DNA from 3 places in the Komagataeibacter medellinensis NBRC 3288 genome. Region 1 is predicted to be linked to each of the others. Evidence: riboswitches for the same ligand, from Rfam matches in the RefSeq annotation. Region 1 holds a riboswitch; each other region holds the start of a gene.
The links. Region 1 has a riboswitch for cobalamin ahead of GLX_RS17655 (DUF2147 domain-containing protein). Riboswitches for the same ligand answer to the same signal wherever they lie in the genome.
Positions count from the first base shown of each region.

Region 2: linked by a shared signal. The riboswitch ahead of GLX_RS06340 (TonB-dependent receptor plug domain-containing protein) and the one ahead of GLX_RS17655 (DUF2147 domain-containing protein) in region 1 are both predicted to bind cobalamin.
Region 3: linked by a shared signal. The riboswitch ahead of GLX_RS06365 (carbohydrate porin) and the one ahead of GLX_RS17655 (DUF2147 domain-containing protein) in region 1 are both predicted to bind cobalamin.

Region 1 is NC_016037.1:135,505-139,743, forward strand. It holds cobalamin riboswitch at 1-52, shown strand, start outside; gene GLX_RS15200 (hypothetical protein) at 288-803, shown strand; gene GLX_RS15205 (hypothetical protein) at 784-1,269, shown strand; cobalamin riboswitch at 1,463-1,697, shown strand; gene GLX_RS17655 (DUF2147 domain-containing protein) at 2,084-2,557, shown strand; gene GLX_RS15215 (aromatic ring-hydroxylating oxygenase subunit alpha) at 2,628-3,716, opposite strand; gene GLX_RS15220 (uroporphyrinogen decarboxylase/cobalamine-independent methonine synthase family protein) at 3,724-4,239, opposite strand, start outside.
Region 2 is NC_016027.1:1,384,465-1,388,703, reverse strand. It holds gene GLX_RS06350 (cobyric acid synthase) at 1-247, opposite strand, end outside; gene GLX_RS18945 (DUF6925 family protein) at 252-1,223, opposite strand; cobalamin riboswitch at 1,321-1,539, shown strand; gene GLX_RS06340 (TonB-dependent receptor plug domain-containing protein) at 1,659-3,758, shown strand; gene GLX_RS06335 (ABC transporter substrate-binding protein) at 3,772-4,239, shown strand, end outside.
Region 3 is NC_016027.1:1,392,417-1,396,655, forward strand. It holds cobalamin riboswitch at 122-355, opposite strand; gene GLX_RS06365 (carbohydrate porin) at 504-2,147, opposite strand; cobalamin riboswitch at 2,302-2,533, opposite strand; gene GLX_RS18415 (hypothetical protein) at 2,657-2,830, opposite strand; gene GLX_RS06375 (IS701-like element IS1452 family transposase) at 3,272-4,239, opposite strand, start outside.

The DNA of each region.
Region 1 (4,239 bases):
CGAGCTGCCATGATCCGTGAGCCAGGAAACCTGCTACCGTCGCAAACCGTGCTACCGGGCGGGACCGACCGGTGGCAGGAGATCAGCTATGACGCGTTCTTTTGCGTATCGATATATCTATCAAGCCTCCATATGTATGCGGATCGTTAGCCTGTGCTTGAATGAATCCCGGCTTCGTAAGGCAACCTTAGCAACAGACCTCGCGGCCTGCGGCTTATAATTCGCATGTACTTTCCTGACCCCAGGACACAGGTACCTACGTTTTATTCTGATAAAAAGAAATATCCATGAACACAGATATGAGCATGGTACCCCCTTCCATTGCGTCGCGCCTAATGGCGACCATTACGGAGCCAGAGCCGGTTGTTGCAATTCGGATGCTTATTGCGGCCTGTCTGGATCAATCCTCGTCCCTTCGCCTGCGTCTGCCAGAGGTAAAGCAGCTTTTCGCCCGCTTTATAGCCGCCATCATGCGTGAAAGGACAGATGCTCTGGAGGCTATTGCCAGCTCGGTGGAAAAACAGATCACCGCGCTGTCTTTTCGTCCGTTTACGCCGCGACAGGTTCGACGGATTCTGGGGATCACCAACCAGGAGCGTCTTTTCTGGACACGAGACGGGCGCCTGCACCAGACAGGAACAATCCTGAACAATCAGCGCGGTCAGAAATTCAGAGTTCCTGTATATTGTGCCGAGAGAATTGGATGGCTCAGTCAGAACCCAGACATAATCGCGGCATGGCGTGACGAGGATGCTCGCCTCCTGACGCAGGAAGGCCTGTCCGATGCAGATCTTTCCAGTTAATCCGCTCCGATTCCCGGTGAAACGAAAAATGGCCTCTCCCGTCCCTTCGCCTGATTTTATTCTCATACAACAGCGGCGACGTCAGCGTTCTGTCTCGGTATCCCGCCTTATGGAATCCGCACCTCTGCGGGAAGATGTAATTCAGGCAATAGCCAAGACTGAACTCCCTGCCCCCAATCCGGAAGACCGCATTCGTGCGGATGGATTTGAAACATTCCTACGTCTGGTACCTTCCGCTGGCCGATTACCCGCTGCGCCGAAGGCGCGGGGCGACTATCTTGAGGAACTGTTTTCGCCCCTGCTATTAGAAGCTCTCGCCTATGTGGATACAGCCCGCGATTTATCGGACACGCACGGGGTCGAGGCGCTCATGGCCTTGCTTCAGGCCTATATTTCCGCGCAATGGACAATTGGCGCGCGTGACGCCGCCATGCACTTGTATAGCGCATCAAGCCCGAACGCCTGATTGACAACATAGTGGCTAACGCGCGGGCGCGTATCCCCGCCCGCGTGTTTCGAAGATGAAGACACTGAGTGACCTACACTTATTGGATCGGAGCGACAAGTTTGATTGGCATCAACAAGCTCTTCGTTCCATGCAGGCCGGCATCGCGTTTCGAGGAATTGGGCGTTCCTCTCACTTCGCGCATAATGGAATGAGACCCTTGATTGATGATGGCCCCGCGCGAGCGGGTTAAAAGGGAACGCTGTAACGCTCTGGCTGGACAATTCTGTTCCGGGAGCCAGTCAGCGGCTGCTCCCGCAACTGTATGCGGTATGCCACCAGTTCGTTCACCTGCGGGTGAGCCACTGTTTCCCTTGGGGAATGGGAAGGCATGAACTGGCTGGCCATGATCCGTGAGCCAGGAGACCTGCCATCGTCTGCAAACCACGTCGTCGGGCGGGATGCACCGAAGGCAGGAGATTTCCCATGCGTCATGGGAAGACCAATGCGGCCGATCAATGCCCCCCATGTTTCCTGTTTCTGGCGGAAACATCGTGATGCAGCATCGCGGGACCGGCGCGTTTCTGACAACCGGCACGGGACGCCCGCATGTTGCTGAAGACCCTTACTGGGCCCTTCAAGCCGGTGCAGCAATGGGCAGCAGGCGCGACAAGGCTATCATGGAAAACGTCCATGGCGTAGATAGCACCCTCGCCGCTCATTCCCATGGCGCGCATCTCGGGGCATCAATCATGCGCTTTTCGATCCGAATTCCCCGATAGATCCGCCGATGTCCCATAATTTTAGTCATGTACGAAGCGACGAAAGACACATCATGAATATTGCGCAAAAAGCAACCTGTGTCTCGCTAATACTCAGTATCATGATTGGAGGGGCTGCTGTTCACGCACAAGTTCCTCCAGCGACAACAGTTCCGCCCGCCGTTCTGGGGCAATGGGTCACCAGAAATCACAAGGGTGTTTTCGAGATCACACGGTGTGGCGACCATCTGTGTGGAAAGCTGGTTGGCCTGAACTATAGTGATGACATCCCACGCGACCAGACGGGCCGTTCGGAATGTGGGTTGCCCATGCTGCGGGACTTCGTGCCGGATCCGGATCAACCAGACCGGTGGAACGGGTCCATTCTCGACCCCAATACCAATCATGTGTATCAAGCGCGCATGTGGGTTAACCAGTCCGGACAACTCAAGTTACGGGGCTATCTCGGGATTCCGATGTTCGGACAGACACAGACATGGCTTCCTTATAGCGGTCATATCGGCCCGAACTGCAAAATGAGCACCTGATCTGCGTGGTGCCTGGTCAGGAGAAGATGCCCATGCGCCTTGAGACGGGGCATGGGCATCTATCAGTTTATTATCCTACGTCTTTCTGGGACGGCATACCATTCTGGATAAGCAGTTGGCGCAGCGCCATGATAACTGGAAAGACCTCCTGATTCCGGTCGCCGTCCTGCTCCCGCCAGGCCTGCTGCTCCAGTTCAACAATTTCGCGATCTTCTGTGAAAACACGCTCCGTAAAGGCGATCAGCAGCGGCCACGCCAGATCCAGTAAAAATGGTATTTTCAACCTGCGTATGGAGAGCAGGCCAAATACCCGGTTGATCAATTCTTCCCGGTCCTGTGGCACATATGCAATCCACAGTTCCATGACCGGTTCATCAATCCCCTCCGTCTCGATCCGCAATGTCTGATAGGGATACTGCGTGCGGATGGTCATGACATCCCGATAGGCAAAATCCCGGCCATCCTTGCGACGCTGCCCGTAAATCAGAGCCTCGCTCAGCGGCTGCCTGCCAGACGTGCGGGCAAAGGTATAGCGGGCCTCCACAAAATCCTCTCCCCGATCCATGCCTAGAAACCGTGGTTTCATGCCTCCGACCAGTCGGCTGTGCAGGATCTGGTGGTTCATGTCCATCAGGTTTTCATGCATGAAGCTGTAGTGACATTGCACGACTTTTCCAAACCGGCGGGTACGGTAATGGGGGTCACGGACACGCGGAAAGTCCGGCAGCGCAATGCTATCGGATTTTTCCAGATCCCCCATGAACACAAAGATGAGGCCATCCTTCTCCCGGCATGCCCATGTCCGCAGTCGTGGCGGTTCATTTTCCAGCTTCATGCCGGGGGAAAAACACTGGCCACGCCGACTGTATTTCAGTCCATGGTATGCACAGCGAATGAAATCTCCACACACTTCTCCCTTGCTGAGTGGTAACTGCCGGTGGGGGCAAACATCATCCAGCGCAAAGATGGCCCCGGCCTCGGGCCTGACCACCACGATGGGTTGCCCCGCGTACCGTACGCCAATTGTCCTGCCCCGACGAAGTTCACGCGACCATGCAACCGGATACCAGAAATCCGGATTGCTGCGGACACGACGGATATCCGGATGTGGCGAAGCAGCCCCATCCGGGATGGCTGCTTCCGATGTATTTCCTGTCATGATATTTTCAATGTCTCACGCTGTTATCAGCGCATGGGACAAAACGGATATCATTTTCGCAAAAGTCGCGGATGGATGCGCTGCGACGTGCTATCGTGCGTCGGCTGGCCACGGCCACGATTTCGGACATTTTTTGCGGCAGGACGTTCGTAATGTCCGGATCGGTCAGGGCATTGCTGTCACTTAACGCACCCGATGGCGCGATCATGAGACGATCCGGCCGATGCGAACGCAGCGTCTGTTCCACGATGCCGTGCGCCATGCCGATGTGGGTAGGCGCCGCGCTGCAGCTATCGACCAGCCCCAGCGAGAGCCAGCGATACGCCGGGAAATGCTGCAGGACATACGGGAAATCGCGATAGCCATGCACAACGTCCACATGCAGGCCGCCAAAAGGTAGCTGCAGCACAAAAGGAAGATGTCGCCCGAAGCCCCCGCCGCCCCCGACCAGAACAAGTGACGTGGCCCTTGATGCTTCACTGAGGACATGCCAAGCAACGTCCATATGGGTCAGCGTGGCTGC
Region 2 (4,239 bases), on a different replicon from region 1:
CGCTTTCCGGTTTCAGAAGAACCGGATTCATAAGGGTGGAGGGGGCAACACGACAGGCGTACGCCTGAAATGCCTGCGCCCGGCCGATTTCGCCACCATCTATCGTTACGGCAGCATTGTTTGACATGTTCTGGGGCTTGAAGGGCCGGACTGTCAGGCCCCGATTGGCAAAAACCCGGCATAAACCAGCTGTCAACACGGACTTGCCTACATCGGATCCCGTACCTTGCAACATGATCGCTGGCATGAAGTCACCCGCAATCCGTAGCGCTCTTGAGCGTATCGACAGGCATAAACTGCTCCATGCCCTTGTGACCCTGGGCTGCCATACGGAGCAGTTCGATATGCATGCGCGCACGACCACGTCTCGTGTCCGGTATTTTCATATTTTCCGGTGTTCCATGTTGACGAACATGAGCCCGGAATGCGCCTGAGACCTGCAGGTCTTCCTGCTTGCCGAATTCCTCAAGCAGCGGCAGAAAGGACAGATCGGCCAGACGGTCATAATCATAGGAATCATTATCGGACGGTCTGAATGGCGCCGCCGGATGAAGCGTGAGGAAGGGCTGCCAGCCTTCCGGAACAGGATCAAGGGCCGAACAGGACCGCCTCAGTTTTACCAGTTTTGGTAACAGGTGGGTATGGGCACCGAGCGGAGAATCTTCATCAGGTTTGGGAATGGGCTGGTAAACCTCCAGCCTGCCAGCTGGTGAAAGCATGACCCTGTGGGGCTGGGCTTCCATCAGAAGCGCAAATGCTTCTGTAATGACGGCCAATGGGTCATCCGTGTGAACAGCAAGAGCTTCGACCAGGCGGGCATTTTCTGTCCGTACGCACATCCGGACCTGGCCCACGCCTATTCCCAGATCAATCAGCCATGCATCACGATCTTCTGGCCGGATGGCTTCCACATCCTTTCCCAGAACCATCAGGGTATGTCTTCCGGTCAGTTGTAACGGGCCGCAGAACGCCATGCTGTGCCGCCAGCGTCTGCCTTTTCCAACAAGGGAATCCCACGCAATGGCATGCAGGGGACCGTTGGGACACAAGCGTATGGCGCCGCGTTGGGTGACGATCTCCAGCCCGTCGAAACAGGGGGTAACGCAGACCTTGTCTCCCGGGACATGATGGAATTCGCCAATCGCACCAAACGTACCAATGCTCCAGCCGTTGCGGAGATCCAGCGCTAGCGAAGTCAGCATGGCAGGCGTAATATGTTTCATCGGAAATATCCTGTGATTCATCAATCTGGCTGAAAATAACGGCAATCCTGATAGGATACTGAAAGATTGAATGCGGGTTGACAAGAACGCCCCATCCGATCAGAACCGTTCCGACGGTGTCCCCTTTCGGGGGGATGAAAAGGGAACAGAGTGCGGATCACGATCCAAGGCTCAGGCTGCCCCCGCAACTGTAAACGGTCTGTCCTTGCAATACCGGATGTCTTGATCCGGGCCACTGGAAACCACGGTTTTCCGGGAAGGTTAAGCAGGATGTCACGCCGTGAGCCAGGAGACCTGCCGTTATGATGGTTGCGACCGGGAACTGTCGGGCGGGGTGTCCTGACGGTGTGGTGTTACGGGCTTCCCTGCGGATTGGAAGCGCTGTGGCAGCGCGCTCTCGTGGCAACGATGATGTGACCGCGAGATCTGAACCAGATGATCCTATTCCGTAATCTGCTGATTGCTTCCACCACGTTGATGACCATGGGAACTGCAGTGGCGCGTGCTGATGATTCAGTCAAACAGCATAAGCCGCAAAAACCGTCCGCCAACCAGTACGTCGTCGAGAATAAAAAATCGAAAGCCGTTGTTTCTCTGGGAGAGACTGGCCTGCCCGAACTGATCAGCGTCAGTGCAGCACGTCGGCCAACTTCCACTGATGATATCGGCACCAGCATGACCATCATCACCGAAAAGCAGATCCAGACCCAGCAGCGGCGCAGCCTCACGGATATCCTGATACGTCAGCCTGGCCTGAACGTGGTGCAGACCGGCGGCCCGGGAGGCACTTCATCCATCTTCATGCGCGGCAACAATTCGAACGAAGTGAAAGTCCGCCTGGATGGCATGGACATCAACGACGGCAGTTCAACAAGTGGCATGTTTGATGCCGGTCAGTTCGTAACCGATGGCATGGGACGGATCGAAATTCTGCGGGGCCCGCAAAGCGGTCTGTATGGTGCGGACGCCATGGCAGGGGTCATTGATATTACCACGGCGCAGGGACAGGGACGCTTCAGGCCGTTTGTCAGGATTGAAGGCGGTGGTTACGGCACCTTCAACCAGACCTTTGGTGCGCGCGGCAGCAAGGGGCGGTTCCATTATAATGTTGAGTTCTCCCATTACCGGATGGATGGGTTCAACAGTATCCCCTCCTATATCGAACGATATTATGGTGCTGACCGGCAGCAGCGCCATGAGGGCAACCGCAATGACAACCGCGGCGTCAATATCAGGCTGGGTTATGACGTAACCCGCAATCTTGACCTTGGCCTGACGGCACGCCTGATACAGGGTAACAACCATTCATATTCATTGTATGATCTGCAGAGTGAGAACCTTTACGGCGATAAAGGCGTGAGGGAACAGACCAATCAGAACGAGGCTATTGTGCGTGGAACGGCCCATCTGGTGTCATTCCATGGACTGTTCGATCAGGTGCTTGGTCTTGGTTACATGACCAATCGTAACCGCTGGACCGAGACAGGAACAAGTTACGGCAGTCCGATCAATCCCGACCCCGATTATTACCGTTCCAGCCGACTGAAGGTGGACTGGCACGGCACGTTCAATTTCAAACAGTATGGTCAGCTTCTGATCGGGGCCGAACATTTTCACGACACGTTCAACACCAGCCACACAGCCGCCACTATGTGGGATAGTGGATACAATACATCCGCCAGCATGGATACGACCGCAGGCTACGGGCAGTATCAGGGGAACTGGAACCATATTCTGTACGGCGCCGCCAATATCCGCTACGACGCCAACTCACGTTATGGCAACCACGTGACATGGCGTGTCGCGCCTGCGATCCATGTGCCGGGCACAGGAACGATCATCAAGGCCAGCGCCGGTTCGGGATTCCACGGCCCATCGCTGTACCAGTTATTCGCCAATCAGGTAGGCGCGGGATATGCGGAAAAAGGTAATCCGAACCTGAAGGCTGAACAGTTGATCGGCTATGACGCGGGGGTGGAACAGAAACTTTTGCATGATCGACTGAACTTCGGCGCGACATGGTATGACAACAGGGTTCGGAACCTGATCCAGTCCTCGCTTTCGATTGATTCGTCATATAACTACAATTATTCCTACGCCAATGTTGCGAAGGCACGGATGTATGGCGTGGAAGCTTTCCTGAACTGGAAGGCGCTGAGCAATCTGGAATTCAATCTCAGCTATACCTGGACCCATGCCCGGGATGAAACCAGTAACGTCGAACTGCAACGCCGTCCGCAGCACAAGTTCAACTTCAATACGACATGGACCCCTATCCGCGACCTGACATTTTCTGGAAATATCCTGTACACCAGCGGATGGCGTGACCTGCCGGTCATTGGCAGCGAGACGTGCAGCACCTGTGCCAAAGGGCATGGATATTTTACCATTGATGTGGCCGCCAACTATAAAATCAACCGCTATGTCTCCGTCTATGCCCGCGCCGACAACTTGCTGAACCGCCAGTTTGAGGACCCGATCGGCTACCTGCAGCCGGGGCGCGCCGGTTATGGCGGGTTTGCGTTAAATTACTGACATGAAAGGCATGATGGCAGCGATTGTGGCCGGTTTTCTCGCCTGTGTCCCCTTGACGCAGGCTCTGGCGCTGCCACGCGTGGCTTCGCTCAATCTCTGTACCGACCAATTGCTGCTTATGCTGGCTGAACCGGGCCAGATCGTGGGGATCTCGCCACTGACCCGGGACTGCTGGAACGCGGTATTGTGCGAGCAGGCACAACATGTTCCGGTATTGCGACCCACGGCGGAAAATGTCGTGGCATCCCATCCCGATGTCGTGTTGGGCGGCGTCTATACGGCGGCCGTCGCGATGCAGGCGGGACGGGAAGGGGGCGCACAGGTGATCGCATTGCCGCCCGCCAGATCCCTGACAGACATCCCGGCCCAGATCATGGTGGTTGCCAACGCCATCGGTGTCCCTGAACGGGGACGACAACTGGCCATGGCCTTTACCACGCGCCTGGCCTCCCTTTCGGTCGCGCGGAGTTCTACCGATCCC
Region 3 (4,239 bases), on a different replicon from region 1:
CGCAGATCTGCGTATCATGAAACAAGTTTGTAATGGTGAGAGTGGCGCGCCTGTCCGTGACAGGCAGGCCCGTGCAGTGGTGCAAAACTCTGCTCCTACCCCCGGTTCATCCCGCCCGGCGGCCGTGACATCGACAATGGCAGGTCTCCTGGCTCGCGGATTATCGCAGATCGTTTCTACCTTCCCGTTGCTAATACAACAGTGGCCCATTCCCCACAGAAAATGGACGACACGATCCCATACCGCTTACAGTTGCGGGAGCAGCCACCGACTGGCTTCCGGGACAAACCCTGCCGAAGCGGAACGGTGTTCCCTTTTCATCCGTTTGCACGGAACCACTGACTATGTAGAAGGCGAATATGCCATTCCCTTCCATTTTTTAGCAATGTTTTCCTTTCAATGCTGACCAGACAAATGAATACACTCAATGTCTGAACATGTTTGTACGTTCTGTATGATTCCACTATAATATAAATTAATACTCTCTATATATGTATTTCTGTCTAAAAAGTAATGCTACTGTGTAGACCAAAGATCGCTTCGTCACCCACACGGCGCAGACCGGTCCAGTCGGGCGTTCCACCCGAAGGGTGCCAGACGTACTGGAAGTCAGGCTGCATCACCATCCACGGCGTGACCTGAGCCTGATAGGTCAGTTCCAGGTGGTTTTCATTGCCCTGCACAAGCGTCTGCCTGTCTCGATCAAATTGCCGCAGGCCAGAACTGGCGCGACCGATGCCCCAGCCCAGACCGATCGTATCGTTGTTACGCCCCCTGAACGGCGCCTTCAGGTTCAGTCCTGCGTCAATGGCGAAGCTGATCTGGTTACGATCGCCGCCATTACCGGTGGCGCGCACGAACACACCCACCGAGCGGGCGGATGTTAACGAGGGCCGCCAGATCATCTGGTCAATGATGCCGTAGACCATCCAGTTACCCCGGTCCCAGCGCGGGGTCAGGTCGCTTTCGGTGCTGGCGGGATTGACCGAGGCCGCACCCAGTGAGCCACCATTGCGGTTGTAGCGGTAGTCGGCGAACTTCGCGGTATCATAGAACCCGCCCAGCTTGTACACGCCCGGCAGGCCGGGGTTCTTGGTCACGTTGGACATGTCGGCAGGCTGGGGGTTGAGCGCGTATTGCAGTTCGGTCATCAGCAGCGCCCCGGTGTTCATGTTGAAATTGGTACCGTTGGCGCCATCATAGGTCTGGCTGGTGGGGTCGGAATTGTAACCGCTGAGTGACCCGGTGGCCTGCTGGATGGGGGTGGAATTGTAACGGTTGCCCGGCGGGTTGTCGTCCGCTGCCGCAAACATGAAGGTGAACTTCTCGCTGGGCCGGTAGCGGATACGGATGGCGGGGGATGACAGCGGCCAGGACGGGCCGCCGCCATACAGGTTGACCGATGGCGCCATGGGCCAGCCGAAATTGGCGTTGAGGTAAAGCGAGGCGTAATCGCTGATCAGGAATTCGGTATCGAGATCCTGCTGCCCCACCTTTACATCCAGCTTGCCGCCAAGGAAGGACTGCTGGTACCACAGTTCGAACAGGCGGGTGGAGTGGTCGGCCTCGAACCCACTTATGGGGTTGAAGTTGGCCAGGTGGTCCTGCGAGATCGAGCGCCCGTGTATCTGCAGGGCGCTGACATTGAACAGGCCACCCTTCAGCCCGAACAGCTTTTCGGTATCGACGGTAAGTGTTGGCATGGTCACGCCATCATAGGACGGGCCGGTACCCGAGCCTGCCGCGCCATCATTACCCGAAGCCGAACCGCCAGTGCCGTTGCCCCACAGTTCATCGACTTCCTGGATGTCAAAACTGATGCCATGCCTGTACAGCCATGGCCGCGCGCCCCACATGTTGCCCAGCAGGTTGCCGCTGGTGTCCAGCCTGTCGCCATCATCGGCGGCGGCTTCGTGTGCTTTCTGCGCATCAGCCTGCGCGCGTTCGGAATCCCGCACGGTGGCGGGGTCGATCTGCTGGATCAGCGGTGTGGAATTGCCAAGGCGGGCGCGGTCTTCCTCGATCTGGGTCTGAGGGGCCTGAGCATAAGCGGCTGAATATGTGAAGAGGCTTCCTACCAGAGTGGAGTTGATAAAAAGCACACGAGCCGTGCGTCGCGTAACGCACGGAGAGTCAAGAAATGTCATGAAAAGAGCCTGTCGGAGAGCGTCGGTAAAAGAGCAACAATTCCGAATGCTGTCATTTCCCGAGCGGGAAACGAACACGCATGCCATCGCGACAGAGCGTCAAAGAAAAAAATGCATCACGCCTTGATCCGCCTCCGGCTCCACCCGCCCGGCGACATATCTGGACTCGACGGTAGGTCTCCTGACTCACGGGTCATCACGTTACGTCTGCCTTCCCAACCGAAGCCAGTGGCTGCTACCCAATTGGTAGCTGAGGACACAACGCTCGCCGTCTACAGTTGCGGGGGCAGTTATCGACTGAACTCCCGGGAAAACCTTCCCCAGCCAGAGTTATACGACATTCCCTTTTCACCCGTTCGCACGGGACCGTCGACTTGATAGGCAGCGTTATAAAAGTCTTACGTCAAAAAACGCAAGACAGGAGAATTGTAGAAACCATTCCCGATGGATATTGATCTCCTGCGCATGAGCATTTCACCTGTAACCACCATGATTTATGTCAAATTATGTCAAACGATACCCTCGATGTCGCGATCTTCGAGCACTCGGAAGACCCTGTCATAGGCATAGCCAGCGTCCATCGTTGCAATATCGATCGCTCCTCCGGTTATGGCTTCGATCGCATCGAGCCGCGTGGCGACGGCTATGCCTTCATTCTCCTCGCCAGCCGCGACCTTAAACATCCAGCACACCGCCAGCAACATCGTCTACAGCGGTATGCTGCCTGCAAGCTGACTCGAGCCGCTGGTTGCGGCCGTTGGTCGCCATCGTGGCATCCGGGTTGGTCACGCAGACCTTTTTGAACCTGCCGCTCTGCCGACCCTCCCGAAGCTCTTCGTTATCAGCACGCTCGACAGCCTCGACATGCCAGACGACGACTGTGTCCCGGCTGACATGTGCGCGGATCAGCGCGGCATCGATATGAACGACTTCGCCCGTCGCGATCCGAGCCTTGAGAAAGGCCTGGACGGTATGCTCAAAGATTCGCCAAAACCGTTGGACACCCTAGCACTACAGTTGCATTTTGTGTCGTGAGTGAGCGCGGATAGCACTGGCCTGATGCGTTCGTCGAAAGACGGACCATCTGAGGATGTGAGAGACGGGTAGTCTGCGTTGTGCAAGTTTTACGACGAGGCGCCTGATCTCCTGAATGGACCAGCGGACAAGGACTGTCGTGTTCTGAGTTGTGTTTTTTTCGGTTTCAGTGAGTTTGCCTGGTAACGGACACTGGCCATGACGGCATAGGCCAGCATGACCAGAGAGACGTGCCGATGCCAACCATGCCAGGAGCGGGTCTCGTTATGATCAAGACCAAATTCGTTTTTGGCCGTCTCGAACCCTTCTTCGATCCTCCAGCGCGTCCCTTCAACGTTCACCAGTTCCTGCGTGGTTGTCCCTTTCGGGCTCCAGGTCGTAAAATAGGCAAGGTCCCCGTCAGCGATGTTTCGGCGGATCAACAGGCCACGTGTCCATGGTCCGGCTATAGGGCAGTCAAATTCTTCAGCATCCAGATCAGCAAGCGGAAGATACGCCCAGTCATAAAGTCGCTCACCTTTTGTGCCGTGCCCCGCTGACAGACGACGCCAGGCCTGGTCTGGCAGTCCTGCTGCAATATCTTTCGCCTCTCCGGCAATCAGCGGTTCCGTTGCCCATGATCCGAACCAGTGATTGCCCTTGACCCCAAGCACATATCCAATTCCTGCCCGGCGAAGCGTGCGTTCTACGTCGCCCACGCCATACACGCTGTCTGCTGCAACCCAGCGGAACGGCACACCGGCCTCAATACTTCGCTCAATCATCATCGAGGCTAACGCCGGTTTGGTTGCAAACACCACGTCATCGGGAACGTGGGCCCGCTTCAGACGCTCAGGCTTTGATGTCCAGTCTTTCGGGAGATACAGGGCGCGGTCAATAAAGGCATGCCCCCGTTCCGAAACATAAGCGCCAAACACACCAATCTGGCAGTTCGTGATCTTGCCGGCAGATCCCGTATACTGCCGCCCCACACCGCAGGACGCCTGACCCTTCTTCAGAAAACCGGTCTCATCAATGACCAGCACGCCCTCTTCAGTGCCCAGATGCTCAATCACAT